2 regions of the Thalassolituus sp. UBA6592 genome follow, and region 1 is predicted to be linked to the other one. Evidence: predicted binding sites of a transcription regulator. Region 1 holds the regulator's gene; the other holds the start of a gene.
What was found. The regulator FliA, encoded in region 1, starts transcription of late flagellar genes. The targets are predictions, from matches to a motif close to CTAAAGTTNNNNNNNNNNCNGCCGATA.
Positions count from the first base shown of each region.

Region 2: fliS (flagellar export chaperone FliS) is a predicted target of FliA. The motif match lies at 15,351-15,377, and genes of this name have one in related genera.

Region 1 is NZ_DJIO01000066.1:2,599-18,804, forward strand. It holds gene flhB (flagellar biosynthesis protein FlhB) at 1-386, shown strand, start outside; gene flhA (flagellar biosynthesis protein FlhA) at 530-2,731, shown strand; gene flhF (flagellar biosynthesis protein FlhF) at 2,750-4,117, shown strand; gene B2Z72_RS06165 (MinD/ParA family protein) at 4,124-4,942, shown strand; gene B2Z72_RS06170 (RNA polymerase sigma factor FliA) at 4,972-5,703, shown strand; gene cheY (chemotaxis response regulator CheY) at 5,860-6,246, shown strand; gene B2Z72_RS06180 (protein phosphatase CheZ) at 6,262-7,047, shown strand; gene B2Z72_RS06185 (chemotaxis protein CheA) at 7,060-9,390, shown strand; gene B2Z72_RS06190 (protein-glutamate methylesterase/protein-glutamine glutaminase) at 9,470-10,489, shown strand; gene B2Z72_RS06195 (ParA family protein) at 10,757-11,539, shown strand; gene B2Z72_RS06200 (hypothetical protein) at 11,532-11,879, shown strand; gene B2Z72_RS06205 (chemotaxis protein CheW) at 11,876-12,793, shown strand; gene B2Z72_RS06210 (chemotaxis protein CheW) at 12,984-13,466, shown strand; gene B2Z72_RS06215 (DUF2802 domain-containing protein) at 13,469-13,852, shown strand; gene B2Z72_RS06220 (hypothetical protein) at 14,030-14,305, shown strand; gene B2Z72_RS06225 (MAPEG family protein) at 14,390-14,761, opposite strand; gene B2Z72_RS06230 (AraC family transcriptional regulator) at 15,056-16,066, shown strand; gene B2Z72_RS06235 (hypothetical protein) at 16,110-16,206, opposite strand, start outside.
Region 2 is NZ_DJIO01000165.1:12,024-28,229, forward strand. It holds gene B2Z72_RS16700 (methyl-accepting chemotaxis protein) at 1-384, opposite strand, end outside; gene B2Z72_RS16705 (chemotaxis protein CheW) at 435-941, opposite strand; gene B2Z72_RS16710 (chemotaxis protein CheA) at 951-3,056, opposite strand; gene B2Z72_RS16715 (response regulator) at 3,061-3,423, opposite strand; gene B2Z72_RS16720 (STAS domain-containing protein) at 3,443-3,733, opposite strand; gene fliJ (flagellar export protein FliJ) at 4,027-4,485, opposite strand; gene fliI (flagellar protein export ATPase FliI) at 4,482-5,846, opposite strand; gene B2Z72_RS16735 (FliH/SctL family protein) at 5,833-6,963, opposite strand; gene fliG (flagellar motor switch protein FliG) at 6,965-7,990, opposite strand; gene fliF (flagellar basal-body MS-ring/collar protein FliF) at 7,983-9,692, opposite strand; gene fliE (flagellar hook-basal body complex protein FliE) at 9,706-10,104, opposite strand; gene B2Z72_RS16755 (sigma-54-dependent transcriptional regulator) at 10,282-11,643, opposite strand; gene B2Z72_RS16760 (sensor histidine kinase) at 11,689-12,882, opposite strand; gene B2Z72_RS16765 (sigma-54 dependent transcriptional regulator) at 13,134-14,591, opposite strand; gene fliS (flagellar export chaperone FliS) at 14,849-15,316, opposite strand; gene B2Z72_RS16775 (methyltransferase domain-containing protein) at 15,520-16,206, shown strand, end outside.

The sequences.
Region 1 (16,206 bases):
GCCGTATGATGGCCGATGTACCGACTGCTGACGTGGTTATTACCAACCCGACTCACTATTCCGTGGCTCTGCGTTATGAGGCCGGTGATATGCGCGCGCCATTAATGGTTGCCAAAGGTGCAGACCAGGCCGCATTGAAAATCCGTGAAATTGCCAAAGAACATAACGTGCCGCAGATGCAGGCACCGCCGCTGGCGCGGGCACTATATACCCACTGTAAAGTCGGCGAAGAAATTCCTGAAGGGCTTTACGTTGCTGTGGCTCAGGTACTGGCTTATATGTATCAGATGGATATGTATGTTAAGGGCCGCGGTCCTAAACCCGAACGTAAACCGGACATGCCGATACCTCAGGATCTGCGCGTCGATCCGGACCCGCAGGTTTGAGTCTCTGCTTGTTTATTTAAATCTTATCTGGCCGGAAATTCCGGCCTTTTTTCTGCCCGCCGATCTTTTTTGTTACCGGACTGTAAACCGGAAAGGTTTTTGCAAAGTCAGGGTAATTGATGGATTTCTGGCGGAAGTAACCTATGGCGACAGCCACAAAAGATCAGATTCTTGGCTCTCTGCGCAGCGGAGCCGGAATGTTGGCGCAGGGTAACCTGAGTATTCCCGTGATGCTGTTGGTGCTGCTGGGTATGATGACCTTGCCGCTGCCGCCATTTCTGCTGGATACTTTCTTTACCTTTAATATCGCGCTGTCCATCGTTGTTCTGCTGGTCAGTGTTTATGCTAAACGGCCGCTGGATTTTGCCATATTTCCGACCATTCTGCTGGTTGCCACATTGCTTCGTCTGGCCCTTAACGTTGCTTCGACCCGCGTGGTACTTATGTATGGTCACGAGGGCGGTGATGCAGCAGGGCGGGTGATTGAAGCGTTTGGTGAAGTGCTGATCGGCGGTAACTATGCGGTCGGTCTGGTGGTCTTTATGATTCTGATGATCATCAACTTTGTGGTGGTCACCAAAGGTGCCGGGCGTGTTTCGGAAGTATCTGCACGTTTCACCCTGGATGCGATGCCAGGTAAACAGATGGCGATTGATGCTGACCTGAATGCCGGATTAATTGACGCTGATCAGGCCAAAACCCGCCGTGCCGATATTGCTGCGGAAGCTGATTTCTACGGTGCCATGGACGGTGCCAGTAAATTCGTAAAAGGCGATGCGGTTGCCGGCATTCTGATTCTGATTATTAACGTTGTTGGTGGTTTTGGCATTGGTATGGCTCAGCACGGGCTGAGCTTCAGTGATGCGGTATCCGCATACACTCTGCTGGCCATCGGTGACGGTCTGGTGGCGCAGATTCCATCGCTGTTACTGTCTACTGCAACGGCCATCATGGTTACCCGCAATGGCAACGATGAAGACATGGGCCAGCAGGTGGTTGGTCAGATGTTTTCATCATCCCGTGCACTGGCTGTTTCCGCTGGTCTGATGGCATTAATGGGTTCTGTGCCTGGTATGCCACACACGGTATTTATCGGTGCTGCTCTGGTCGCCGGTGTGATTGCTTACTATATCAGCTGGAAAAAAGAAGGCGGCAAACTCGGCGACAGTATCGCGCGTAAAATTGGCGTTGCGACTAAAACAGCTGACGCTCTGCCATCACCCGCTGGCGGTAATGCACTGGCTGCTCCAAAAGAAAAAGCCGAAGCCGCTATCAAACAAATGGAAGTAAAAGAGCTTGGCTGGGACGACGTTGAGCCGGTTGACCGGGTCGGCCTTGAAGTCGGCTACCGTCTGATTCCTCTGGTTGATAAAAATCAGGGGGGGCAGTTGCTTAACCGTATTAAAGGCGTGCGCAGAAAATTATCGCAGGAGCTGGGTTTCCTGATGCCGTCGGTCCACATCCGTGACAATCTGGATTTATTGCCTAACCAATACCGTATCACCCTGATGGGGGTAACGCTGGCGGAAGCTGAAATTTTTCCGGAACGGGAAATGGCCATTAATCCTGGTCAGGTGTTCGGCAAAATAGATGGTCAGCCAACCCGCGATCCGGCCTTTGGTTTAGATGCTTTCTGGATTGACGCAGATAAAAAAGATCGCGCGCAGACACTGGGCTATACCGTGGTGGATGCCAGTACGGTTGTGGCGACGCATTTAAATCAGAAACTGCAGCGTCATGCCCATGAGTTACTGGGCCACGAAGACGTGCAGAAACTGGTGGATATGCTGGCCAAGGCGTCGCCCAAACTGGCCGAAGAGCTGGTGCCAAATACCATCAATATCAGTCAGTTACTGGGTGTCCTGCAAAACCTGCTGCGTGAGCATGTGCCGATCCGCGATATGCGTTCAATTGCCGAGTCTTTGGCGAATTTTACCGGCCAGAGTCAAGATATTGCCGCCATGACCACTGTGGCACGTCTCTCCCTGAGCCGCATGATTGTACAGAACATCTTTGGTAACGAGGATCAGCTGGTTGTTATGACCCTGGATCCGTCGCTGGAACAGTTGTTGCTTAAGTCCTTACAACAGACATCGCAGCAGGGTCTCCAGAGCGGTCTGGTACTGGAGCCTGCCATGGCCGACACATTGCATCGTTCATTGGGCGAAGCAGTGCAGGCGCAGGAAGCGGCAGGACGTCCGGCGGTATTACTGGTAACCACTCAGCTGCGTCCGGCCATGGCACAGTTTGTACGTAACAGCATGGATCAGTTACACGTGCTGGCGTACCAGGAAATACCGGATAACAAAAGTATTACGATCGTCGCCAGTATCGGCGGCAAGTAAGCTCAGTGAGAAATCGATATGAAAGTTAAACGCTTCAGCGCGCCCAATATGCAACTTGCTCTGCGCCTGGTTTCTCAGGAGCTGGGAGCCGACGCGGTCATCCTTTCCAGTAAAAAAGTTGATGACGGTATCGAAGTAGTTGCCGCTCTGGATTATCAGTCTGAGCGGGATGCCAACAGTCCGGAAATTGAACGTCAGCTGCGTTTGCAGGCGGAGCTTGAGGAAGCTAAGCGTGCCTCGCGCGAAGAGCCGCAGCAGCGTCATCAGCGTAAAGAATTCGCCAGTCGTTCAGACGTCAGCAGTCGTGAAGGACTGGAAGCTGTGCTCAGCGGCCTGAAAAATGACAGCTACCAGGATACCCCGGTCCGCAAGCAGCCGCAGGAGCCTGTTGCACAACGTTCTGAGCCAGCCAAACGTCGTGAAACCGATCGCGACGAAAGCTGGTACAGCAATGCACTGGCACAGATGAGCGGCGAATTAAAAGAATTAAAAGACTGGCTGGTCAGTCATCAGGGCAGTGCCTGGGACAGCAGCCGGCCATTAACCTGGCAGCAGTCACAGCTATGGCAGCGCTGTCAGGATGTTGGTCTTGAACCGGCCTGGGCTGACCGGATTACCAGTCGTCTCGACAGCAATCTGGCATTGGACGATGCCTGGGAAAAGGCACTGAAACTGATTGCCACAGATATTCCGGTAGCGCCTTCCGGCATGCTCGACCGTGGCGGAATTTACGCGCTGGTCGGGCCGACCGGCGCCGGCAAAACCACAACCATTGGCAAGCTTGCGGCACAGTTTGTTATTCGCCATGGCAAAGAGTCGGTGGCGTTTGTCACCCTCGACAGCTATCGCGTTGCTGCGCATGATCAGCTGAAAACGTTTTCACGCCTGCTGGGTGTCGATCTGCACATAGTACCGCCGGGCCAGTCGGTAAATAAAATACTGGCCAAACTGCAGGATAAAAAGTTGGTTCTGGTGGATACCGCGGGTCTTGCCAGTCAGGACCCACATTTCACTGTGCAATTGTCTATGCTTAAAGAAGCAGGACCGCGCCTGAAAAAATTATTGGTGCTGCCACTGACCAGTCAGGGGCGCTGCCTGCAGGAAAATTTCGAACATTATAAAGCCATTGGTTTAACCGGTTGTGTTTACACAAAACTGGATGAGTGTTTCAGCCTTGGGCCGGCGCTCAGTATTTCAGCGTTAACACATTTACCGGTAGCGCTGGTAACCGATGGTCCGCACATTCCTGACGATGTGCATTATCCGGATGCAGATAAACTGGTGAAACTTGCCGAACAGATGGCGCGCATGGCGAGAACCCGCTGGCAGGCCGCTGAAGCGATGAGTCTCGCCAATCAGCAATCCGGCATTCAACATGGAGCATGAGAATTTATGGCTAGGCGTCCTGTTCAGGTAATTGCAGTTACCGGTGGCAAAGGCGGGGTTGGTAAAAGTAACGTTTCCGTAAATCTGGCGATTGCGCTGGCTGAAATGGGACGTCGTGTTGTGGTGCTTGATGCCGACCTCGGGCTGGCCAATATCGATATCCTGTTGGGTATCAGTGCCAATAAAACCATTGAAAATGTGCTCAGGGGTGAATGCGATCTGCGCGAAGTGATGGTGAAAGGACCAGGCGGTATCCGTATTGTTCCGGCATCATCCGGCACGCAGAAATTATCCCAGCTGAATTCCATGGAGCACGCCGGGCTGATTCAGGCGTTCAGTGATCTTGGTGATGACATTGATGTATTGATTGTGGATACCGCTGCCGGTATTTCCGATACGGTACTCAGCTTTGTGCGTGCATCCCAGGAAGTGATTATGGTGGTCACCGACGAGCCTACCTCTATCACTGACGCTTATGCCCAGATTAAATTGCTGAACCGCGACTATGGCATGTTCCGTTTCCGCATCGTGGCAAATATGGTGCGTACACCGCAGGAAGGAACAGCTCTGTTTGCTAAACTGACAAAAGTAACGGACCGTTTTCTGGAAGTGGCGCTGCAGTATGTTGGCGCGATTCCGCAGGACGATGCCGTTAAGCGCGCTGTGCAGCGTCAGAAAGCGGTAATTGAAGCCTATCCGCGGGCGAAAGCGTCGACTGCTTTCCGTGCGCTGGCTAAAAAAGTGGATGCCTGGCCGCTGCCTTCTTCGCCGCGCGGACATCTGGAATTTTTCGTGGACCGTCTGGTGCAGGAAGTCGGTGCATGAGTCTGGGTAACCAATAAACCGGGTCACCAATGCTTGCAGGAAGTTCATTAGTGTATTCAGACGTACAGAACCAGGATTTTGATCAGCTTGTCCGCCAACACGCCACACTGGTGAAGCGCATTGCTCACCATATGCTGGGGCGGTTGCCTGATAGTGTGCAGCTGGATGATCTGATACAGGCCGGTATGATTGGTCTGCTGGAAGCGTCACGTAAGTACGATGGCGGTAAAGGCGCCAGTTTTGAAACCTATGCCGGTATCCGTATCCGCGGTGCCATGCTGGATGAAATCCGTCGTGGCGACTGGGCTCCGCGATCCGTGCATCGTAATTTCCGCCGTATCAGTGATGCCATCAAACAGATTGAAAGTGAAAAAGGCCGTGATGCCGAAGATGCGGAAGTCGCCGGGTTTCTCGGCATTTCCCAGGACGAGTATCACAGTATTCTGAAAGACAGCGCCGGCTGTCGCCTGTTCAGTTTTGAAGAGGTACTGGAAAAAAGTGATTCCGGCTTCGATATCTTTGAAGACGATTCGCCAGATCCGCTTGATGGCATTGAGCGCGACTCATTCCAGACACAACTGGCAGAAGCCATTAAAACGCTGCCAGAACGCGAACAGCTGGTGCTGGCGCTCTACTATGACGAAGAGCTCAACCTCAAAGAAATTGGCGCTGTACTGGGCGTCAGTGAGTCCCGCGTCAGTCAACTTCACAGTCAGGCGGCCCACCGTCTGCGTGCCCGCCTTGGTGGCTGGATCTCCTGATCCGGCCCGGTTGATTATTTTATAAACAGGCCCGTATGAGGCCTGCTGCACAAAACATCATCCTTCATTACCAGTTTCTGGATAAAGCGATAACTGCGTCTACAATAAATCTTAGGAACGGCTTGGAATATACAGAGTCGATTACTGGAGGTCGTTTTGGACAAAAACATGAAAATTCTCGTTGTTGATGACTTTTCAACCATGAGACGAATCGTAAAGAACCTGCTGCGTGACCTGGGCTTCACTAATACCCAGGAGGCCGATGACGGTCTGACAGCATTGCCAATGTTACAGAATGGGGATTTCGACTTCCTGGTAACAGACTGGAACATGCCGGGTATGACCGGGCTTGATCTGCTCAAAAAAGTTCGTGCGGACGACAGGCTTAAAACCCTGCCGGTGCTGATGGTTACGGCCGAAGCCAAGCGTGATCAGATTGTTGCTGCAGCTCAGGCCGGCGTGAACGGCTACGTGGTGAAACCTTTTACCGCGGCAGTGCTGAAAGAAAAGATCGACAAGATCTTTGAACGCGTCGAAGGATAACAGGAAGGCGACCTGATGGCCGGAATCAACAAAGACCGTGAGTCCGATATCGTCAGCGTAGGCGCAGAAATCCGTGATCTTGCCCAAAGCATGCTCAGGGAAGTCGAGCGCGGGGAATACGGTAAAGCCGTCGCCCTTGTTAACGACCTGAATCAGGTCCGGGACCGTACGCTGTATCAAGAAATTGGTCATCTGACCCGTGCTTTGCACGAGTCGATAAAAAATCTGAACGTCGACACCGTCGGTGCAGCTTCAGAAATCGACAGTACGACCGATAAACTGGAATACGTGCTGGAAATGACTGATAAGTCGGCCAACCGCACCATGGATCTCGCTGACGCTGGCATGCCGCTGGCCAGCGATATTCATGATCGGGCGTTGCACTTGTCATCGCAATGGCAACGGTTCCTGAATAAAGAGCTGAAGCCGGATGAATTCCGTGCCCTCAGCAAAGATATCAACCTGTTTCTGGCTGACAGTGCAGAGCAGTCAGAGACTTTGAAAGGGCAGTTATCCGATATTGTTCTGGCCCAGGATTTTCAGGATCTTACCGGTCAGGTCATTCATAAGGTAGCGGCTCTGGTACGCGACGTTGAAGGTCGCCTGGTGCAGTTGGTGGCCATGGCCGGCAAGGTCGATTCGCTCACAGGAATTACTCATGCTTACCCTGAGGTTGAGCCTGAGAAGCCAGATGATGGCGCAAACATAGCTGCGGAAGGACCGCAGATTGATAAATCCAGTAATGACGTAGTTGCCAGCCAGGATGATGTTGATGACTTACTGTCCAGTCTTGGTTTTTAAAGGAGCTAACGGATGAGTTTCGATGCTGATGAAGAGATTCTGCAGGACTTTCTGGTCGAGGCCGGAGAAATCCTTGAGCTGCTCTCTGAACAACTGGTCGATCTTGAACAGCGTCCCGATGATAACGATCTGCTGAACGCCATTTTCCGTGGATTCCATACGGTAAAAGGTGGCGCAGGCTTCCTGCAACTGAATCCGCTGGTGAACTGCTGCCACGCGGCAGAGAACGTGTTCGATACACTGCGCAACGGTAACCGCCGGGTAACGTCCGATCTGATGGACGTGGTGTTACAGGCGTTAGACAGTGTTAACGAAATGTTTGAAAGCGTACGCTCAGGCGCGTCACCTGATGATGCAGACCCTGAGTTAATCGAGCGCCTGCATCAGCTTGCCCTGCCGGAATCAGAAGATGAAGCGGTGGCAGCTGAAGTGGCCGCTGAAGAGCCGGCTGAAGAAGAAGCGGTTGCAGAAGAGCCCTTGGCAGAGGATAGCGCCTCCGATGATCTGTTCGATGTTCCTGCCGGATCTTCTGCAGCAGACAACAGCGACATCACCGATGATGAGTTCGAGCAACTGCTGGATGCACTGGATGACGGTCAGCCTGCAGCGCCTCCGGCTGCGGAAGCGCCGGCAGCTGCGCCGCCCGCGGCAATGGATGACGACGATCTGTTTGATATGGGCGGTGACAGCACTGCTGCATCGGATGATGAAATAACCGAAGATGAATTCGAGGCCCTGCTGGACCAGATTCATGGCAAAGGCAAGCACGCTGCTGCTGACAGTAAGCCGTCAGAACCGGAAAAACCTGCCGCCGCTGACACCGAAGCAGCGGTCGCCGGTGCGGCTTCCGGCGATGATCTGATTACTGATTCAGAATTTGAAGAATTGCTCGACCGGTTACACGGTAAGGGCAAGCATTCAGCCAGTGCTGCAGAGCCAGAAACAGCAGACGTGAAGGCGCCAGCCGCCGAAGCGCCGAAAGCCACAGAAAAGCCTGCGGCAACGGCCACGACGGATACTCCGAAAGCCGAACCAGCGAAACCCGCAGCGGCGGCTAAACCAGCGGCGGCAGCGGCAAAACCTGCTGCCCGACCTGCAGCTGCTGAAAAGCCAGCGGCACCGGCAGCAGCCAAGGCTGCGGCAGAAAAAGAAACGCATCAGGCTGAAGCCACCGTGCGTGTCGATACCAAACGACTCGATGACATCATGAACATGGTGGGTGAATTAGTACTGGTGCGTAACCGTCTGGTGCGACTGGGTTTACAGAGCACTGACGAATCCATGGCGAAAGCAGTTGCCAACCTGGATGTTGTTACCGGTGATCTGCAGTCGTCGGTGATGAAAACCCGGATGCAGCCGATTAAGAAAGTATTCGGCCGCTTCCCGCGGGTGGTACGTGACCTTGCCCGTCAGCTGAAGAAAGAAATTAACCTTGAGCTGCGCGGTGAAGAAACCGACCTGGATAAAAACCTGGTTGAGGCTCTGGCCGATCCGCTGGTTCACTTAGTGCGAAACTCGGTTGACCACGGTGTGGAAATGCCTGATGACAGGGAGAAAAAAGGCAAGCCACGGGTTGGTACCGTGATTTTGTCAGCAGAACAGGAAGGCGATCATATCCTGCTGAAAATTCAGGATGATGGCGCCGGTATGGACCCGGATAAATTACGCGCAAAAGCCGTTGAAAAAGGGCTGATGGATCAGGATGCCGCAGATCGTCTGACCGATACCGAATGTTTTAACCTGATTTTTGCACCGGGCTTTTCCACCAAAGAACAGATTTCCGATGTGTCTGGCCGTGGCGTGGGGATGGACGTTGTAAAAACGAAAATCACCCAGCTGAACGGTACGGTGAGTATCGATTCGAAACTCAGCGTCGGCACGAACATCAGCATTAAAGTACCACTGACGCTGGCGATTATGCCGACGCTGATGGTGATGCTGAAAGACCAGGCATTTGCTTTCCCTCTGGTAAGCGTGAATGAAATTTTCCACCTGGATCTGACCAAGACCAACATCGTTGATGGTCAGGAAGTGGTGGTGGTACGGGAAAAACCAATCCCGCTGTTTCATATGAAGCGCTGGCTGGTAGCGGGCGAACAGAACGCCCAGGCAGACGAAACTGCTCATGTTGTAGTGGTTTCCGTCGGTACCAAACGGGTTGGCTTTGTCGTTGATCAGCTGGTTGGACAGGAAGAAGTTGTGATCAAGCCGCTGGGGAAAATGTTGCACGGCACTGCCGGTATGGCGGGTGCAACCATTACCGGTGACGGGCGTATTGCGCTGATTCTGGATATCCCGAGTATGCTTGGCCGCTATGCAGCCAAACAATCGCATGCGGCCTGATAAGTGACAGCGTTTCACAGGACTGATACAGGTGTTGGCCGACTGTTTCCGGCCAACACTTTTTAAGCGAGCAGAATGAATGACTATCCGTGTACTGGTTGTAGATGACTCAGGATTCTTTCGCCGTCGGGTAAGCGACATTATTAATGCCGATACCCGTATGGAAGTGGTTGGTGTGGCTTCCAACGGAATGGAAGCGATTGATATGAACGAATCGCTTAAGCCTGATGTGATTACGATGGATTATGAAATGCCGGTCATGGATGGCATTACTGCAGTGCGTAATATCATGCAGCGTCGTCCGGTTCCGGTATTGATGTTTTCCTCGCTGACGTTTGAGGGTGCCCGCGTTACGCTGGATGCGATAGATGCTGGTGCGCTGGATTTTCTGCCAAAAAATTTCGATCAGATTGCCAAAGACGCAATACAGATTAAACGGGCGCTGACCGATAAAATCGCAGCGGTTGCCAGAAATCAACAGAAGCAGACGGTTGTCCAGAAAAGTAAACCGGTTGTTAAAGGGCGTTTAAAAGGCACAGAGCTGGTTATGATCGGTACGTCAACCGGTGGCCCGGCTGCGCTGCAGACGTTGTTTAAGGGTATTCCCGGATCATTTAAAACACCGATTGTTATTATTCAGCATATGCCGGGTTCTTTTACTAAAGCATTTGCTGAGCGATTGAATTCACTCAGTCCGCTGGTGGTAAAAGAAGCGGCGGATGGTGATCATCTTGAAAAGGGACACGTGTATGTTGCCCCGGGCGGTATGCAGCTGATGGTGGACCGGCGCAATGGCGGTACGATCCATATCCGCGAAAGTGATGATCGGGTTAATTACCGCCCAAGTGTTGATATTGCGTTTGCTTCAGCGGCAAAACATTATCCGGGAAAGACCCTGGGTATTGTTCTTACGGGTATGGGATCTGATGGAAAAGAAGGTGCCAGATTGCTCAAAGATACAGGGGCCGGAATATGGGCTCAGGACGAAGAAAGCTGCGTGATCTTCGGTATGCCACTGGCGGTGATTAAAGAAGGCCTCAGTGATGAAGTATTATCTCTGAAGGACGTTGCGCCGCGTCTGGTTGAAGAAGTTAACTGACGCTGGATTCGTCGGATAGCCGGCGGCATATTATTGCCGCCAATTCCCTGTCTTTTTGCCGGCAAACACAGAGCTGGTATCTGATTTTTTCATTCTTTTGCGTTTCCCATCTTAATTAATCTGAAAAATGGACGATAACCTTAAAAGTCGATCATTTTTTATTGGCCTTTTTAAAACCTGACACGAATTTTGCCTTAGAGATTTACAGGTATTTGGGCAAAGTCAGTGCCGGAAAGTTGGCTGTAACATATTAACAAGGTGGCGCGCGTGCGGATCTGGTCAATTGCAAATCAAAAAGGTGGGGTCGGAAAAACCACCAGTGTGGTCGCCCTTGGCGGGCTGCTTGCCGCGCAGGGCAAGCGGGTGCTGCTGGTAGATCTGGATCCTCACGGTTCACTCACCAGTTATTTCAGGCAGGACCCGGACAGCCTCGAACGCAGTCTTTATCATCTGTTTTTTGAACAACGTTATAAAGACCGGGAATTTGTCCGCTCGGTGCTTAAATCCACCTCAATGGATAATGTTTCTCTGCTGCCGGCGACGACATCGCTGGCAACACTTGAGCGTCAGGTGAGTGGTCAGGACGGCATGGGCCTGGTTCTGGCGCGTTCGCTGGCAAAACTCTGGGATGAGTACGATTACGCCTTGCTGGATACGCCACCGATTCTTGGCGTATTGTTGGTCAATGCGCTGGCGGCCTGTCAGCAACTGGTTATTCCCACACAAACCGAACATCTGGCATTGAAAGGGCTGGAACGCATGGTGCACACGCTGAAGATGGTGATGCGCTCGCAGAATCGTCAGCTGCCATACACCATTGTGCCGACGCTGTTCGACCGCCGTACAACCGCCTCACTGACGACCCTGAAAGAAATGCGCCGTCAGTATCCTGAATCCCTGTGGGATGAAGCCATTCCTGTGGATACCCGTCTGCGTGATGCCAGCCATGAGGGTATCTTTCCGCATCAGATGGACGCAGATGGTCGTGGTGTGCGTGCCTATCGTCATCTGCTGGCTTCTCTGGATGTCGCGGAGCGTCAGCGTGCCTGATAAGCGTCCAGCACAGCTCGCGGAAGCTGATCCGGTAACCGACTACCTGAGTCATCTGTTGTCCGATCAGGGAGAAGTCCGTGGTCAGTCAGTCAACTGGGACAACCTGCTCAGTGATGCCGTGCGCCGTGGCCATCTTGAAGACGCTCTGAATTCCTCAACCTTACTGCCGGGTTTTGCGCCAATCAGTCTTGCCGCAGCCGGGCAGGGAACGGCTGCAGAGCAACGTACACAGCTGTTTCATCTGCTGCACCACGTCAGTGTTTTACCACCATGTAAATTACGCAGCTATATTCTTGCATCTGCTGATCCTCTGCTTGGGGAGGCGGTGTTGAAATGAGTGAACGTAAGCCGCAGGCCGGTGATGATAATCAGGTCGATATTGTCCTGCAGGATTATCTGAATGATCTGTTGGTCATGGCAACGGCTGCGCCGGAAGCGCCTGCGCGTTCATCCGCGCAAACCGTTGCTGAGCTTAAACCTAAAGCGGAGGTTACACCTGAGTCCGCCCGTCCGGTGACGTATGCCGAGCAGCCGCTGCCGCTGACAACCCTGCCACAGACGCTGACTGTCCCCGAAGTACCCGAAACAGTACCTGAGACAGTAACTGAGACTGTTACGGAGACTGTTACGGAGACGCTGGTTGAAACGGCAGTGGAAGAGGTCACAGCCTTTCAGGAAGAAGCTGCGCCTCCTGAACAGGAAGAGGTAACCGTTGAAGAGGTTGTCGTTAACGAACCTCTGACGGATGTCAAAGAACAGACAGATGATCAGTCTCCTGACATCAGTACTCAACCGGCGCCATTAAACTGGCGCTCTGTTCAGGGTATCGAATGCTTAATTTTTAAAGTCGCTGGTCTGAAACTGGCGATACCGCTGCCATTACTCGGTGGCGTTCATAATGTTTCTGATAAAGTCACGCCGCTGTTCGGGCAGGCGGCGTGGTCGTTAGGTGTCTGGCAGGGCGAAGACAGCAAGATGACGGTCATCGACAGTGCCCGGCTGATTATGCCTGAGCGTCAGGTCAGCCTTGCCGATGAAGGCTACAGCTTCTTTATTCAACTGGATCGCTCTCCCTGGGCTCTCGCCTGTCAGGAAATCTGCGATACCGTCACACTGGTTTACGACTCCATCAAATGGCGCGGGGATGCCAGCAAACGCCCATGGCTGGCGGGAACTGTCATTTCTGAAATGTGTGCCCTGATTGATGTTCCGGGGCTGATGTCGCTGCTGGAAGAGAATGTCCGCCGTTAATATGTCCGTTATTCGCCGGGCGCGTGAAAATTTAGCTCAAATTTAACTGGTACACTTTGTGCTCTGATCTATATTAAAGAAAGGTTCGTCATGTTTTTTGACACACAGGCCGGATTTCAGCAACAACGGAAGCCGGCCGGCGTTAAGCACGACACGGTCAGGCTGCGGCCTTTCTTTGCGAGGATGTAATATGTCAGCGATTGCCGGAAATAAAGCGGCGGAAGATCCGGTCCTTCAGTGGGTCACCTTTCGTCTGGAAAACGAGTCTTACGGAATCAACGTAATGCAGGTTCAGGAAGTACTGCGTTACAGTGAAATTGCCCCGGTTCCCGGTGCGCCCCCGTATGTACTGGGTATCATTAACCTGCGTGGTAACGTAGTGACTGTGATTGATACCCGGCTGCGTTTTGGATTGCCAACCGCTGACACCACAGATCAGACCCGTATCGTGATTATCGAGGCGGAAAATCAGGTTGTGGGTATCCTCGTGGATGCGGTGGCTGAAGTGGTTTATCTGCGGCAGTCAGAAATTGAAACCACTCCTAACGTCGGTAACGAAGAAAGCGCCAAGTTTATTCAGGGTGTTTGTCATAAAAATGATGAGCTGCTGATTCTGGTAGACCTGGAAAAGCTGATGACGGATGAGGAGTGGACAGAACTTCAGGGTCTCTGATTATGATCTCTCTGTCTCTTATGCATTGGTTGTTGATCGGCAATATGGCGTTAATGTTTGTGGTGGGGCTGATGATGTTCAGCCTCAAACGCCAACAGAATAAAGAATCCAGACGTCTGGATGACGCTGTAAATCATCTACAGCAGTCCTATCAGGCGATGAGTAAAAGCACCATCGGCATGGGACGGAAGATCCGTCAGATGGACGGTCGTATGCAGAGCGCAGAGCGTAAGGTGGTATTGCCGACGACCGATGAAGCGACGTACCAACAGGCGTCGCGTCTGGTTGGGCTGGGTGCCAGTGCCAGTGACCTGGTCGATAACTGCGGCATGGCCCGCGGCGAAGCCGAATTACTGGTATCCCTGCGCCGCCAGCCGGCACACTGATTCCTGAAAGTTTGTATCCCTCATTTTATGGCCTGATGCCGGAGCGCAGTTTGTGCGCGATGGCATCGCTGTTCACATGGTAACGGTATTTTCCGTAAACCTTTTATAACAAAACAATCCTCCCGGGCCGGAGGGCTGCTCCTATACTCTAAAAGAGAGTGACCTCGGGAGGTAGATATGTCTTTATTTCACAAAAGCTTCGTGTTTGGCCTGGCAATGCTGGTGGTGACGTCCATCACCCAGGGCTCTGCTTATGTGGCGTCTGCTGACAGGATGTCAGGGGGCGGCGACAGGCTGGTCGCTAACCTGATCCGTAATGCGACTTTTCTGGAAGTTACCCCGGAGTTTACTGACCTGTATATTATTGAAACGCAGGATAAAGGGCGGGAAATTCTGATCTACTGTAATACCGCATACTGCTATAAATACCGTGGTCAGCTGGTTTTTTCCTGACGTTTCAATGTTATGCCGCGCGGATCAGCGCGCTGCTCTTTCGGCATATCAGATTGCGGCATATCAGATATGCCCGCTGTTACCTTAAGCGCCGGCGGTAAATATCGCCACCACGGTTAATATTCCTGCCATCCATACCGCAGAACGTAACATCGCCATATTGGCCAGATAGGTAATTCCGTAAACAATCCGGATAGCAATAAATGCCATGGCGAGCGTATCAATTCTTCCCTGATCTGCGCCGCTCAGGTGAGCAATAATCACAGCGGCGGCAAACGCCGGAAAGGCTTCGAAGCTGTTCAGCTGAACCCAGTGAGCACGTTTGTGGATTCCCTGCTGTTTTTCCAGAAATTCCCGCGGTGCGTAGTTGTTATAGCGCCCGGCCGACTTTGCGACCAGAGTAAATACATAGGGCAGCAGGGCCGCCGCCAGTACACACCAGTAGGCGATTGTCATAATTTTTCTTCCTTTACTGAATTGTCGATAAGTCTTTTACACCGTAATGGATGTGCGGCAAAGGTGCAGGAGTGCCGTTCATCTTTGTCATTTTGCGCTCAGGCATCCACAGACTAACTCCTGCCTGGCAGTTTATGAAGGATGACAATCCATCCTTTGAATGAAAATACCGGCGTATTTCCGTAACGCAGCTGTGCACCGACAGGCGTCTTATGGTCCGTTCTCAAGATAGGGTACACTCACGTTTGTTTTCGTAAATGGCCAACGTATTAACCTGAGCTTTACCTGATTCATATGACTGAAAAAACCGTTTCTGTGTTATGGATTAAAGCGCTGTTGCAGGCTGCTGAGCAGCAGGGCGCACGTCATGAAGAGCTGCTGGCGACAGCGGGCCTGACGGATGACATCCTGAGCACACCCTATGCCCGGGTCAGCCTCGACGCTACGCTGAAAATCTGGCGTCTGGCAGAAACCGAATGTGAGGGACGGGATTTCGGTCTGTTAATGGGTGAGCAGGTTAAACCGACGCATTTTCAGCTGTTTGCCATGATTCTTATGCACAGCCAGTCGCTGGGCGCAGCGTTTGAAAAATCCATCCGTTACACCCGTGTACTGAGTGACGGTGGCCGCTATTTTCTGAGTGACGAAGCACACGAAGCCAGTATTTGCTATGAACCTCAGGAGGCCGATTTCAGCCGTCATCAGGTCGATGCTGTGCTGGTTTTGTTAAGGAATTTCGCCAGCTGGTTAGCGTGTAAACCCGTGCCATTACTGCGGGTCGAGTTCTGCCATCAGGCTCCCGCCGACATTTCCGAATATGAACGTATTTTTGCCGCACCACTGCAGTTTGGTGCACGGCGTAATGCACTGGTGTTTGAACCTCAGGTGTTGCAGGAGCCTCTGGCGCTGGGGGATGAAAAACTGGCAGCCATGCATGAAGCCATGCTGGAGCAGCAGCTGGCGGCGATTCAGCAGTCAGATACTGCCGGTCTGGTGCGGCATTTTTTACTCAACTGTGAAGATCTCAATGTCGATCGTGATGATGCAGCAAAGCAGCTGAACATGGGCAGCCGTACGCTGCAGCGTAAGTTGCAGGATGCTGCTACCAGCTTTCAGCAGCTATTGGCCGAGGAACGCCAGCGCCGCGCACGGTCACTGTTGATTTCAACCGATATGTCGCTGACCCGCATCAGCGCTGAGCTTGGGTTTTCTGAGAGCAGCGCCTTTACCCGCGCTTTTCGCCGCTGGGAGGGCGTCACTCCGATGGAGTTCCGGCAACAGGCTGAGCGCGATCAGAAAGCCTGATTGCCAGAGCACCAGAGCACGTTACCTGTAGCGTATACAGACATCAGAAGCGCCAGCTCAGCCCTGAGCTGATGCTGTAATCCACAGCGCTGTATGACGCTTTACGTATGGTTTTTTCGCTGTCTTCGTCCGGATAGAGG
Region 2 (16,206 bases), on a different contig from region 1:
TGCATACTTAACCACTTTAAAAGGCTTACCGGTTTCATCTAACACCGGGTTGTAGGACGCCTGAATCCAGACTTCTTTACCGCCTTTAGCGATCCGCAGGTACTCGGCCTGATGGAACTTGCCGCGATTGAGGATATGCCAGAAATCGCTGTATTCCTCGCTTTCACGATACTCACTGTCAACAAAGATGCGGTGGTGTTTACCTTTCACTTCGTCAAGGGAGTAACCCATAACATCCAGGAAGTTCTGATTGGCATCCAGAATAGTACCGTCCATAGAGAATTCGATCCGCGCCATACTGAGATCCAGTGCGGACATCACGGATTCCAGCTCCTTCTCGCGCTGGCTAACTCCGGAACCTGAAAACATGCTAAAAATGCTCATTACCTTCTCCTATCCTGCAGACAAGCTGCCGAATCAAGTATGCAGTGCCTTTATTCTGTTATTTGACCAACATTTCCCAGTTGTCCCGGGATGCTGAGCAGTTCGTTCACATCAAGAAGAATGACCATCTTCTCATTCACATTAACCAGGCCTTTAATGAAGCCCGAATTCTTATCTTCTGTCAGTTCTGGCGGACGACGGGTAGAGCCGTCAGAAATGGTGTACACATCAGATACGGCATCAACCACAATCCCCATAACCCGCTCACCATATTTGCCGTCCACTTTCAGAATAATCACCACGGTCACAGGACTATAATCCACCTGTTTCAGACCGAAGCGCAGACGCAGATCCATAATGGGAACAATGGTGCCGCGCAGATTAATTACGCCCTTTATGTACTCTGGTGCGTTAGGAATCATAGTGGACGCTTCCCAGCCACGGATTTCCTGTACGGCGAGGATATCCACGCCATATTCTTCATCTGCCATCATAAAGGTCAGGTATTGCTGCTCATCAAGACCGACAGTTTCTTTGACTTGTTCTGCTGCACTCATTGCTATGCCCTACGCTGCCTTATCGGATGATGTGATTTTTTTGACCGGTTCGAGATTTTTGCCGATGTTGGAAATATCGATAATCAGCGCCACCGTGCCATCACCCAGAATGGTTGCACCAGAGATACCGTTCACTCTCTGGTAGTTCTGTTCCAGACTCTTAATTACAACCTGCTGTTGTCCCAGCAGATCATCAACCACTATGCCAATTTTTTCGGTATCACCTTCAACCACCACCAACATAGGGTTTTCGAATTCTTCTTCTTTGGCGCGCAGGCCGAACATCTCATCCAGACGCACGATAGGAATATATTCATCGCGCAGCTTCATAACGTACTGGCTGCCGGTAATGTGATTAAGCGACAGCTTCTGCAGCTGAATGGATTCAACAATGGATACCAGCGGGAAGATGTAGGTTTCGTCTTTGACTTTAACCAGCTGCCCGTCAAGGATTGCCAGAGTCAGCGGCAGACGAATGGTAAACGTGGAACCTTTCCCTTTATTGGATACCACTTCAATGGTGCCGTTCAGTTCATTGATATTACGTCGCACAACGTCCATACCAACGCCACGACCTGATATATCACTGACGACATCCGCAGTTGAAAATCCCGGCATAAAAATCAGCTGATGAATTTCTTCTTTGCTCAGCTCAACGTTGTCTTCGATTACCTTATTTTTACGGGCTTTTTCCAGAATTTTCTCTTCGTTAAGGCCGGCACCGTCATCTTTTACTTCAATAACGATATTGCCCCCCTGATGATAGGCATTCAGGGTGATGGTGCCTTCTTCAGACTTACCGGCCGCCAGACGTTTATCGGTTGTTTCCAGTCCATGGTCCATGGAGTTACGTACCAGGTGAACTAATGGATCGCCGATTTTTTCCATAACGGTCTTATCCAGTTCGGTATTTTCACCCAGCATGACCAGATTCACTTTTTTACCCAGCTGACTGCCCAGATCACGCACCAGACGCGGAAAGCGGCTGAAGGCGAAGCTGATTGGCATCATGCGGATTTTCATCACGCTTTCCTGCAGCTCACGGGTATTCTGTTCGAGCTGAGACAGTCCTTCCTGCAGACGGGCGAGACGATCCATATCAAAATCCTGACCCAGCTGACCAAGCATTGATTGAGTGATAACCAGCTCACCCACCATGTTGATCAGGCTGTCTACTTTATCGATGGAGACGCGGATAGATGATGGCTCCGCATTTTTCTGCGGTGCTTTTTTCGCTTTTGCCGCAGCGGCAGCAGCACCGGCGACAGCCGCAGTATTCACCGCGGCAGCAACCTTCTCAGGAACAGGCAACGGAGTTACTTCAGCGGTCTGCGCTGCAGCGTCTTCATCGGTATATTCAGCGGCAGCTTGTGCAGGCGCTGCAGTATCTCCGGCAAGAGGATGGATAGCGATTTCACAATCATCAGCAACCCATTCAAAAACCCCTTCAATGGCGGCTTTATCAACATCCGTGCGGACGTACAGATCCCAGCTGATATAACACTGCTCCGGAGTGAGAGAGGTCAGTTCAGGAAGGCGCGACAGATCCGGCACCACTTCCAGGTTCCCGGCGCCAACAATTTCCTGCAGCTCACGGAACATACGGAATGGTTCATTACCTGTCTGCAGCAGATCTTCAGCCGGAATAAATGTGACATGCCAGCCGGCGCCTGCGCTGCCGACTGCGTCTTCAGTAACGTTTTCAGCCACCTCTTCTGCAGCACTTTCGCCGTGCAGAATGGCCTCAAATTCCGCTTTTAATCCCGCTGCGCGCTCAGAATCCGGTTCATCACCTGCCTGCAGACTGGTCAGCATTGCACGCAGGCAATCCACTGACTGCAGAAACAGATCCACGTATTTTGTTTCCATCTGGCGTGTGCCAGAACGGATTTCATCCAGCAGGGTTTCCACGACGTGGGTGAAATTAGAAACCTGCATAAATCCAAAGGTACCGGCTCCCCCCTTAATGGAGTGAGCAGCCCGGAAGATAGTGTTCACCGTTTCAGCGTCAACTTCCTCCGGCACCAGGTCGAGGAGCTGACTTTCCATAACATCCAGCCCTTCGAAACTTTCTTCAAAGAAAACCTGATGAAATTGTGAAAGATCAATGCTCATACATTTACCCCAGTACGCGTTTAATCGTGCCCAGCAACTGATCCGGATTGAATGGTTTTACGATCCAGCCGGTGGCACCTGCCTGCTTACCCTGCATTTTCATGTCGCCCGCAGATTCCGTAGTCAACATAAGTACAGGTACAAACTTGTAATCGGCCAATGTCCGTAATTCCTTAACTAATTCGATGCCATTCATGTTTGGCATGTTTACATCAGAAAGGACCAGATCGTATTTTTTCTGGCTTGCCAGCTTGAGGGCTTCTACGCCGTCGCATGCTTCTTCAACATCATGCCCGGCACCCCGCAGGGTAAAAGAAACCATCTGTCGCATGGATGCAGAATCATCAACAGCTAAAATGCTCGCCATGTTTTAACTCCCGTTAACGTTAGTGCTCTGTATTTGAAAGGTGTAAAGCCTGGGTAAGGCCCAGATAACCAGCAGTTTCCACTAACACATCAGAATACCCCTGCCAGTGAATACGGTGCCCTGTTTTATCCAGTGTAGTCTGCAATGAAAGCAGCAGTTGCAGACCTGCGGTATCACAGAACTGAACCTTGCTGGCGTCAATTTGGATCTCGCCACCCTGGATAACGGACTTTTCGGTTTCGGCAAACAGCGCTTCAACCTGGTCGATACTCAGGCGCTCGCCGCAATTGATGGTGATGGTGTCTGTCATATTCAGCCCCAATAAGCCTTACTATGACTCTAAGATTAGACGCAGATTTTCAGCCTGCTAAAGAAATCGCACTATTGATAGACATAAACGTATTTTTACTGACACAGGTTAAGGTCAGACACGGCGGGGGATACAGAGGCAGGGACGAAATTGAGCGAATCAAAAAACAATAACAGAATGTATTCTGCTATTGTTCGCAAATGTAATAATACAGACGTACCGTTTATAACCCGCATAACCCGTTATCATGCACAGACGGCTTAGTCCGTGATCAGCGATAACTTAATCCGTGATCAGTGATAAGGAGAAGAACGCGCTGCATTGCGACTGGTCCACTCATCGGACTGCTTCTGCGCTTCTTTGTCAGCAACCTGCGCTGCTTCCAGCTCCAGCCGCTCTATCAGTTCCTGCAGTGCTTTTACTTTGCCATGCAGCGCAAGGTAATTCTGGCGGGCGTTGTCTGTCTGCTTCTGCAACAGGGCAATCTGTTGCTGCTGCGCATTAATAGCCTGCTCAATCTGCCCCATAAAGCCAATGGTGTTATGGATCTGTCCGGCACTGACAGCAGTGGAAGACGGGGCTGATATTTTCTGCTGATATTCGAGACTGTAGGTCAGCAGCTGCTGTCGCTGCTCCTGCTCCGCCGCCAGCTTCTGCTGCAAAGCGCCCCACTGGCTGAGCGCCTGCTGTTCTTCGCGCTCGGTCAGATCAAGAACAACCTGCAGACGTCTGGCGCGCGGATGGCGTCTCATCGCGCTTTAGCCTGCGCGTTATTTGATTGATTGCCCTGAGCGGGAATCGGAAACAGTTCATTCAGGGCATTGGCGCTGGCGTTAAGATCCGAGCCTTCACTCAGTCCCTGACGCAACATGGCTTTAATTTTTGGCAGCCGGTCAATGGCCAGATCCAGCAGGTTATCATTACCCGACTGATAGGCTCCGACGGCAATCAGATCCTGATTCTGACGATAATGTGATAACAGCTGTTTACACAGCTGTGCCTTGCGCAGCCAGTCTTCACTGACGATCTGTGGCATAACCCGGCTGACCGATGCTTCCACATCGATCGCCGGATAGTGACCTTCTTCCGCCAGTTTCCGTGACAACACAATATGGCCGTCAAGAATTGCCCGGCTGGCATCGGCCACCGGGTCCTGCATATCGTCACCTTCACTGAGCACGGTATAAAAAGCGGTAATCGAGCCACCACCCTGTGGACCATTACCGGTGCGCTCAACCAGCTTGGGTAATTTATTAAATACGGACGGCGGATACCCTTTGGTTGCCGGAGGCTCTCCCACGGCAAGGGCAATTTCACGCTGTGCCTGGGCATAACGTGTCAGCGAGTCCATTAACATCAGCACATTCAGCCCCTGATCGCGGAAGTACTCCGCCACCGAGGTGCAATACTGAGCGGCACGCAGGCGCATTAAGGGTGAGTCGTCCGCCGGGGATGCCACGACTACAGAACGCTGCAGACCCTCTTCTCCCAGAATTTCGTCGATAAATTCCTTCACCTCACGGCCACGCTCGCCGATCAGACCAACGACGACGATGTCGGCATTGGTAAAGCGGGTCATCATGCCCAGCAATACACTCTTACCGACACCTGAACCGGCGAACAGACCAATACGCTGGCCACGGCCAACGGTCAGCATCGAATTGATTGCGCGGATACCGACATCGAGCGGCTCGCGAATAGGAGCGCGATGCAAGGGGTTAATAGTCTGCCCCTGTAAATGGCCCTGACTGATCCCCTGCAGTGGCCCACGGCCATCCAGAGGGCGTCCTGTGCCGTCCACCACGCGCCCCAGCAGACCAGGCCCCACCGGCACATCCGCAGCAACGGTCAGCGGCCACACGCGGGCCCCCGGGCGCAGCCCTTCCATCTGTTCAATCGGCATCAGGAAAATGCGTTGCCCATCAAAACCAACCACTTCGGCCTCGATATCGCCTCCCTGCTGACGCTCGACCATACAGCGGTCACCCACCCTTACGTTCAGACCAATCGCTTCCAGCGTCAGGCCAACCATCCGGATCAGTTTACCGGCGACTTTGGGCTGATAAGGAGATTGCTCGCCCAGCACCCCTGCCCAGCGCTCACTGAGGCTCATCCGGAACCTCGGTGGATACAGTACGCGATGCATTATAAGAATCTGGCTGAGAGCCGTTTTCGGAGTCCTGAAGAAGGTCAGCAGAGGCAGCTTCAGCGCTTTCTTCTGCCCGGTTGAGAATGTCTGTCGCGGCAGGGTCTTCAGCCAGCGGGGATGGTGGCGTGTCGTCAGCAAGGGCGGCATCGACCGCCTGCTGAAGTTCTTCGTTTATTTCATCCGCTGCGTCCGGCTGTTCAGTCTGCTCAGCAATTGCCTGATGCAGCTGATTCTGTTCATCATCGTCCGGGAAACTGGCAGCTTCCTGCATCAGCATTGGCAGAACCCGCTGCAGCAGCTGATTCAGGTGATCGGCGGTGGAATATTCAACCAGTGAGTGCTCACTTTCGACACGGCATTCACCGGCACGCAGTTTATCGTCCACGCGGTAATGCACTTCATCGCCGGTCATATCCAGACTGTTTTGCAGATGCGCAGCGTCATCAGGGCCGACAAAAACTTTAATCTGTTTTTCACCAGCCGGGAGTTCGTCCAGTGCATGGCGCACGTACTGATAAATGTTACGCGCTCCGCTGTGCAATTCGGTCTGCAGTACCTGTTCACACATACCCGCCAGCATGGCTGCCAGCACTTCCGGCAATGCCTGATCGCGTTCAACGATACTGGCCTGCAGATGCTGAATCAGACGATTCAGACGGCCGGAGATATTATTGATTTCCGCCTGCGCTTTACGCAGTCCTTCGGCGTGGCCTTCTTCACGCCCCTGTTTTTGCCCTTCTGCTTTGCCTTCAGCAAATCCGGCATCGTAACTTTCTTTGTGGCCAGCCTGATAACCGTCTTTATGGCCCTGCTGACGCCCTTCCACCAGACCCTGCTCAAGGCCATCGTTGTAGGCTTCACGACGGATATTTTCCAGCTCTTCTGCGGTTGGCAGATTCAGCTCTTCTGCCTCTTCCTGCGCAGACTCTGTGGCTACTTCTTCCTGCTTTTTCTCTTTTTCTGCCGTCCAGCCCGGCGGCTCCGTCCAGAACGGCAGACGCCAGGGTTTTACGTCTTTTTTATTTTTGACGTCTTCTTCATGCAGAGGATGAAAATGATGCGGCTGACGGATTCCAGTCATATTACATCATGGCCTCACCACCACCGCCGAGCACGATTTCACCGGCATCCGCCAGACGTCGGGCAATGGTAAGAATCTCTTTCTGCGAAGCTTCCACTTCGCTGACTTTAACCGGCCCTTTCGCTTCAAGATCATCACGCAGCAATTCGGCCGCACGTTTCGACATATTCTTGAATATCTTTTCCTGCACGGCCGGGTCCGCACCTTTCAGCGCAACAACCAGAAGGTCGGTGGAAACTTCGCGCATCAGTGCCTGAATGCCGCGGTCGTCGACATCCACCAGATTGTCGAAGACGAACATAAGATCCTGAATCTGAATACCCAGATCTTCGTCCACTTCTTTGATCTGTTCGAGCAGGTCCGCCGCCATGGTGCTGTCCACAAAGTTGACAATATTGGCCGCCACTTTGACACCACCCATACTGGTGGTCTGAGCACCCCCTTTGCCAGAGAACTGACGCTCAAGAATATCGTTCAGCTCATGCAGTGCAGCCGGCTGAACCGCCTCCAGTGCAGCAACCCGCATAACAATATCGAGACGTACTTTTTCCGGGAAATTGGAGAGAATTTCTGCCGACTGGTCAGCGTCCAGGTAGGACACCACGATCGCCTGAATCTGTGGGTGCTCATGACGGATAAGGTCCGCCACCTGGCGCGATTCCATCCACTTAAGTGAATCCAGACCTGTGGTATTACCGCCCAGCAGAATACGGTCAATCAGGGCGCCGGCTTTATCGTTACCCAATGCCTGTGTCAGCATATTCCGGATGTATTCGTCAGAGCCGAGTCCCATGCCGGTCTGACCACTGACGGCTTCCAGAAATTCAGCGACCACGCCTTCAACCTGCGACTGATTAACGTTGGCTAAAGTGGCCATGGCGGTACCGACTTTCTGTACTTCTTTCGGCCCCATGTGCTTGAGAATTTCAGCCGCGTCTTTTTCCCCCAGCGTCATCAGCAGAATCGCTGAGCGTTCCAGGCGGTTCAGTTTGGCAAGATCGTTAGCGCCGTTATTATCTTCAGGCATTTTCTTCGTTCACCCATTTAATAACCAGATTGGCAACCCGCGCCGGATCTTCAGCAATCAGGCCTTTAAGCGCATCCAGCTGCCGTTCAAAACTTTCCGATGCCCCCGGTAGCAGGAATTCATCCATCCCCGCCAGGGTTACTTTATCGTCATCCAGACCGGCTTCGGCGTCTTCAAGTTCATCCAGCAGTACCGAAGTTTCGTCACGTCCACGATTGGCAATACTTTTGATCGTTGGCCGGATCACACCGAAAATCAGCACCAGAATAAACAGACCAGCCAGAACCTGTTTCATAATTTCCCAGAACCATGGCTGCGTCCAGAAATCCGGATCGCCCAGTTCCAGCTCACCTTTACCCATGAAAGGTGAATTAATTACGTTAACACTGTCACCACGGGCGGCGTTAAAACCAACGGCGTCTTTCACCAGTACTTCCAGACGCTGTAAATCAGCATCTTCCCACGGCAGATAGACAGTGTCGCCGTCAGCATTCACAGAAGCCCTGTCATTTACGACTACTGCGACAGTCAAACGACGGATACGGCCAGGCTGTTGTTGTTTGTAACTTAATGTACGATCCACTTCGTAATTACGTGTAGCTTCTGAGCGACGATTAACCGTTGCACCGCCGGCACCGGCACCACCGTTCGCCTGTTCCGGTGCGGTCGCCGCCGCCGGTGGCTGATTGGATAATGCACCCGGAATACCACCATTGGTTTTATCCGCGTTTTCTTCATCAACCAGCTGCTCACTGCGCAGGGCAATAAGATCCGGGTTATAAAGTTCTTCGCTCTGTTCCTGGATAGTAAAGTCTACGTCGGCAGACACTTCTGCTTTATAGTTTTCCTGACCCAGCACTGGCTTGAGAATATTATTAACCGCCTGAGTAATGCCTTCTTCTAATTTTTCGGTGTATTCCAGCTGTTTATGGGCAACCATTTCACTGCTGTCTTCCGGTTCCATTTTAGACAACAGATTGCCGAACTGATCTACCACAGACACATCGGCACGTTCCATTTCTGACACGCTGGAAGCAACCAGATTCACAATGGCTTCGACCTGGTCGCGGGAGAGATTCTGTCCGGCGTACAGTTCAACAAAAACCGACGCGCGCGGTTTACGCTGATCGCGGACAAACACAGATTGCTTCGGCAAAGCGAGATGCACACGGGAATTACGCACGGCTTTTACGCTGGCAATAGTACGCGCCAGTTCACCTTCCAGGCCGCGGCGATAGCGGGCATTTTCGATAAACTGACTGGTACCCAGAGTATTGTCCTGATCGAGTACTTCCAGACCGACAGTCTTGTCGTCAATCAGACTGGCCGCCGCCAGCTTCATCCGGGCTTCGTGCAGATCGCTGGCTTCTACCATTAAAATCTGACTGGAAGGATCAATTTCAAAATTAATGCCTTCCTGTTGCAGAATTTCAATAATGTCCTGAGCGTTATGATCCTGCAGACGATGAACAAGGGGTTTATAGGTCGGCTCCTGCGACCACAGCATAATGGCAAATGATAACGCCACCACCAGAGCGATACCGCCGATAACAGCGATCTGACGGACAATCGACAGACGGTTAAAACCGGCAAGAACCGGATGGCCTCCTTCTGCAGCTGCAGAAGTACTTTCTGCCGGCAGATCTGATTCCGGAGCCGTTGCGGCGCCTGCGCCTGTTGCTTCAGCGGGTACATTTTCCATAAGGGTCTACCTGTTATACCGGCATATTCATGACTTCTTTATAGGCTTCGACCAGCTTGTTGCGCACCTGGGTCATCGCCTGAAAAGAAACACTGGATTTCTGCATGGCAATCATTACTTCCGGCAGATCAATGGAAGGATCACCCTGTTCAAAACGCGTCGCCATTTCCGCTGAGGTTTTCTGATGAGCGTTTACCGTATCAACGGCGTTTTTAAACATGGTCTGGAAATCCGGTACAGTATTATCACCGCTGATCGCGGCGGTGGACTGCTGTTCACTGAGTTGCTGTACCTTATCCGCCAGACTGGGACGCGTTTCTGTATTAATAGCGGCAGGCTGCTGTTCACGCATCTGCGCCTTAACCTGACGCATCTGCATCAGTACTGAATTAATATCAACCCGATCCACCATATCCTTTCCCTCACCCTGGACAGCTAGTCCGAAATATTGACGCTTTCTGCCGGTTTTTCTGTATTAATTTATGACTCTGCAATCGGCTTGCCAATTTGTTGTGGCGATTTCGTTTTTCAGGTGTCAAAAAAAAGCGCCTTAAAAAAGGCGCAAACAAGGGAAGATTATTACCGGGCGTCAGGCCAGCATGGCCTCGACATCAATACCGTCATCACGCAGACGCGCCATCTTGTATCTCAGGGTTCGTGGACTGATGCCAAGACGGTCGGCAGCATCTTTGCGGCTTGGTTCTTCTTTCAGTGCTTTGACGATCAGTTCAACTTCGCGGTTTTTCAGATCGTTGCCAAGCGCCTGCTCAGAATCCGTCAAAGAAATAACATCCGCCACCGGCATCTCTGACTGACGGTTTTTCGGAACCGGTGTCAGAATAAAATCGGCGGCGAACAACTGTGGACCAGACTGAATAATCAGTGCACGCTGCATCGTATTGTCCAGCTCACGGACGTTACCGGGCCAGGTATGTGTCATCAGTTTCAGTTCTGCATCCGCCGCCAGTGATGGTACCGGACGCTTCATTTTCGCGGCATGGTGTGCCAGCAGCCGTTTGGCCAGTGGCAGAATATCGTCTTTACGTTCACGCAGCGGCAGCCAGTGCAACGGGAAGACACTCAGACGATAATAGAGATCTTCACGGAACTGGCCATCGGCTACGTACTCGGCCAGATCACGGTTAGTGGTCGCCACGATACGGACATCCAGATCCAGTACTTTTTTACCACCCAGACGCTCGACCTGACGTTCCTGCAGAACACGCAGCAGCTTTGCCTGCAGACCAAGATCCATTTCGGTAATTTCATCCAGCAACAGCGTACCGCCATCGGCCTGCTCGAATTTACCCGGCATCGCATTGTAAGCACCGGTAAAGGCGCCTTTTTCATAACCGAACAACATGGCTTCCAGCATATTTTCCGGAATCGCTGCGCAGTTAATGGCAATAAAAGGCTGTAAGCGACGGGAGGAATGCTGATGAATGTAACGCGCCAGTACTTCTTTACCGGTTCCGCTTTCACCGCTGATCAGTACCGTTGAATCGGTTTGCGCTACACGTTCAGCCAGTTGAAATAACTGACGCGAAGCTACCGCTTCACACACTGGTTCTGATTCGTCATCCGCCCCTGCTGATGATGTCTGGTTAAACTGCTGCAGGATTTTATCCAGCTCCGGCAGCTCAAACGGCTTCATCAGATAATCATTGGCACCACGCTGCATGGCTTTAACCGCCTGGCCAACATCACCATAGGCTGTCATAAGCACCACCGGCAGCCAGGGATGAGCCGATTTTATGGCTTCCAGTAACCCCAGACCATCCATACCCGGCATATTAATATCTGACAACACCAGATCCAGAGGCTGTGCCGCGACAATGGCCATTGCATCGTTGCCATTGCCTGCTTCACAGACTTCATGCCCTTTTATCATCAGGGTATCGACAATCGCTTCGCGCAGACGGGGATCATCTTCCACAACTAAAAGACGCATATTTTTCTCCTTGCTGATGACCAATACAGAGCCGCGACCCTGCTATCAGTGAACCGGTAAAATAAATTGAGCTGACGCGCCACCAGTCGGGCTGTCTGTCAGGTGAAATTCCGCTTTATGTGCTCTGGCAACCGCCTGCACCACTGCCAGACCAAGGCCCGTGCCATTGGCTTTTGTGGTGTAAAACGGTTCGAGAATTTTTTCTTTTTGCTGATCTGTCATACCCGGTCCGTTGTCACTGACGGTCAGGCTTATCTGTGCGTCGCCGCAGCGGATAACATCAATATCGATATGCACCGGAGCAGCACTGGATTCGATGGCATTATTCACCAGGTTCATCACTGCACTGATCAGTGCATCGCGGTTACACACCAGACGCTGATCCGGTATTTCATTATGAATGCGGCAGGTACCGTGACTGTTCTGCAATGGCACCTCCATCGCATCACTCACTCCCTGCATTAATTCCGCCAGTGACACTTCGTCGTTCAGCGGCGCTTCACCACGGGCAAAGATCAGCATATCGCGCACCTGGTTTTCCAGATGACGTAAACGTTCCTGCAGCTTTCCGGCAAAGCGGATGCGATGTTCATCCTGCAGTTCAGGCGCGGATAAATGTCCGGCATAAAGGGTTGCTGCGGCTAACGGCGTACGGATCTGATGCGCCAGCGAGGCGACCATTTTTCCCATGGCAGACAAACGTTCATATTGACTGAGCTGTGCCTGTAACTGCCGGGTTTCAGTCATATCCGTCAACAGAATTACCTGTCCCGGCTCGTTCGTCATGGCGGCCGTACGTACCTGCACGCGGCGTCCATCCACCAGTGAAATTTCATGACCATCATCACGACGCGGTTTAAAACAGGTCTGAATCAGCTGACGCCAGCGCCGGCCATTCAATGATTCAACCTTTGCTAACGGCAGCAATAATTCATCTGCGGCGCGGTTACTCTGGCGTACACAACCAAACTGATCGAGCACCAGCACAGCAGCAGGCAACAGCTGCAGCAAGCTTTCCAGCTTGTCCGCAAGGCGTTCTTTTTCCGCCATTTCCTGCATGCGCTGCGCAGAAACATTGGCCAGCTCGCCGCTTAACTGTTCAACACGGTTCTCAAGAAATTCATAGGAATCCGTCAGCTTCTGTGACATTTCGTTAAACATCATAAAAGCTTCACGCAGATCCTGACGCTTACCGGTGGCGCCGGGATAGTCCAGAATTTCCAGAGCGGAGTCAGCCATAATTACCTCACCACGTTTGCCGGATTTCCGGCATTAACATCATCTGATTAGTGGTTGAGCAATTAGCGTGCCTGTTTTTTAGCGTGAAAAATAAAGAAAGGAGTCAAATAAACGAACACAATTCCGACGCAGTCAATCAGTCTGTCTTTGCCAGAACATCATCAGGAAGGCAAAGAGCCGGGCATAATGCCCGGCTTTTTAATAAGTGCCATACTCAGGTGTGGGTACAGCACTGTTTGGCGGTAAAGGTCTCAGGCGAAATCTCTTTCTTTGCGACCGAGATTATACTTGCGCATTTTCTCCACCAGCGTAGTGCGGCGGATATTGAGTTTTTCTGCGGCTCTGGCGACAACACCACTGGCATCATCAAGTGCCTGTTGAATCAGCGAGCACTCCAGATCCTGCAGATACTCTTTCAGATCCAGACCATTGACCGGCAACAGTGCCGGCGAATCGATACCCGCCAGACCATCACCCGGATTAACATCCGTCACCACAGGAATCGGATTGCTTTCGTCCGTATCATCCACATGACGGAATTTCTTCGGTAATTCATTGACGCCGATAACGCCGTAAGGATGGAGAATAGCCAGACGCTCTACCAGGTTCGCCAGTTCACGGACATTGCCGTGCCAGTCATGACGACACAGCGACATAATAGCCGCGGAATTAAAACGGATAGAGCCGCGCTTTTCATTTTCCAGACGTGAGATCAGCTCATTCAGTAACAGCGGCAGATCTTCTACCCGCTCACGCAGGGATGGCATATCAATGGGGAATACATTCAGACGATAGTAGAGGTCTTCGCGGAAAGTCCCTTCTTCAATCATCTGTTCAAGATTTTTGTGGGTCGCCGCAATAATTCGTACGTTAGCATTAATGGTTTTGTTGCTGCCTACGCGTTCGAAGGTATGTTCCTGCAGTACACGCAGAATTTTCACCTGCATATTTAATGGCATATCGCCAATTTCGTCGAGGAACAGCGTACCGCCTTCTGCCAGTTCAAAACGGCCCGGTCGGCTGTTAATAGCACCGGTAAATGCACCCTTTTCATGACCAAACAGTTCACTTTCCAGCAGCTCTGCGGGAATCGCGCCACAGTTCACAGGAACGAACGGCTTACTGCGGCGATGGGAATGGTAATGCAGATTCCGCGCAACCACTTCTTTGCCCGTACCGGATTCCCCCTGAATCATAACGCTGACGTCTTTATCTGCGACCTGCATGATCAGCTCACGCACGTGCTGAATCTGGCGACTGGTACCTACCAGACTGCGGAACAGCTGGACTTCACGGCGTTCGCCACGGGAGCGGTTGTGGGTATATTGTTCACGGTAGACCTGACAGCGATGCAGGCTGTCCAATAATTTGTTGTAGCTCGGCGGCATCTCAACATGAGCAAGCAATGCACGGCGTACTGTCTCGGGCAGAGTTTCCGGCAGACCGCTGTCACCCATGTACAATAATGGAATGCCTTTGTCCCAGCTCAGCAACCCTTCAATAACATCACTCAATGCAAGGGCGTTACTGTCGCCAACAAATACAGCGCTGATTTCAGTACTGTCTTCAACTTTGCCTTCGGCTTCACGGCGCCAGTCCGCAGTACCGGCAACAATGGCCTCTTCACCAAGAAAATCGAGAATGACTTTCATATCGTGACGACGCTGCTCATTGTCGTCGACCAACAGAACTTTAATTTCTCTCCACATAGTGGTTGCCCTTCCTTCCCCTCAAGATAAACCCGCAGCGGCTGCTTGTTATCTGACACCGCCAGTTCGTTGACGACCGTCTGAACAGTTAAGTATCTAATTTGCCGCAAGTCAAACTTCTGACGTTAAAAAAACCATGTATAGCAACTAACGTGCCTAAGAGGGGTTATAGCTGAATTGGTCGTGAAAAGACAATATAGAAAAAGGCCGTAAACGGCCTTTAAGTGTCAAAAAGACAGAAGAGAACTAAACGTAAGTCAGGCAGAAATATGACTGCTCAACCGGGCGGAAGGGTCACCTGCCGTGGCAGAAACCGCTGAAGAAGAACCAGCCAGACCTTTCAGATATTCATCGCGAATCCCGTCCCAGCCCTCTTTTACCTGCAGCATCAGCCCCATTACTTCATCAATGATGGTCACATCGTTTCTGGCAGTGGCAGTGATAAGGCGACGATTCATGTAGTCATAAAGACGTTCAAGATTACGCGACACGTCACCACCGGCTTCATGATCCAGACTGCTCTGCAAACTTTCAATAATTGTGTTTACACGGCCAAGCAAACTTGCCTTTTCTTCATAGTCCTTACGCTCTATCGCACCCTTAGCCTGGGACATACGGGTCAGAGCTGCTTCCAGTAACAGTTGTATCAGCCTGTGCGGATCGGCATCCAACACTTCAGATGTGACGTTTACCTGCTGATATTGCTTGGCACCGCTGTTGTACATAACAGTCTCCTGCAAATGTTCATTGTTATCTATATGACGGCAACTCACTCTCTTTCTTTAGGGTGGAAAGCAATTTTTTACAACGGCAAGCGGCAACCGGCAACCGCAGCGGCAAGTCTGGTCCGCCCTGAAAACCGGCCTTATCAATATATAATCCTTTAAAAACAATAACTTAAAAAATGGCACAGTAGCTGCTTACAGGCATGGAAACACTTTTGTTTATCGAGGCTAATATGGCCAGCGCACAGTTTAAGACAGCCGAACGCCGCCAGAACAGTACGGAATACCGCCGCCTGTTTGATATGGCGAGCCGACTTTACAGCGAAGCTCAGCAGGCTAACGACCGCATTCTGATGCGTAAGGCTGCTCAGATCGCTCATCAGGGTTATCTGCTCAAACCGGATCACCTGACGGGTCTTAACCTGATGGCACGTATTGATATGCAGCTTGGCCATTACGACGATGCCGCGCATTGGCTTAAAGAAGGCCTGCGTATAAAGCCAGACAGCGTATCCCTCTTATACAGTGCTGGCCAACTGTCTTTAGCACGTAACCAACTGGATAAAGCCGCCGACTATTTTGAGCAGTCCGCGAGAATTTCCAAAGTTGCGACAAAATCCTATAACTGGCTGGCCCATACACGCCTGCTGCAGGGCGACTTTGTAGAAGCCTTCCGTCATTACCGTGAACTGATTAAAACCCAGTCAGACAACCGTCAGCTGCGCAGCAAGCTGTTTGAAGCAGCCGATCAAATTGTGGCTGATTTCTACGCTGAAGAACTGGAACAGGATCTGTTGCGTTACCTGGATTTCCGTGACGTGGATTTCAGTCAGCTGCGTACTCTGACAACCTCTCTGCTAAAGCATAAGCTGCATTTGTCCGAAGCTGGT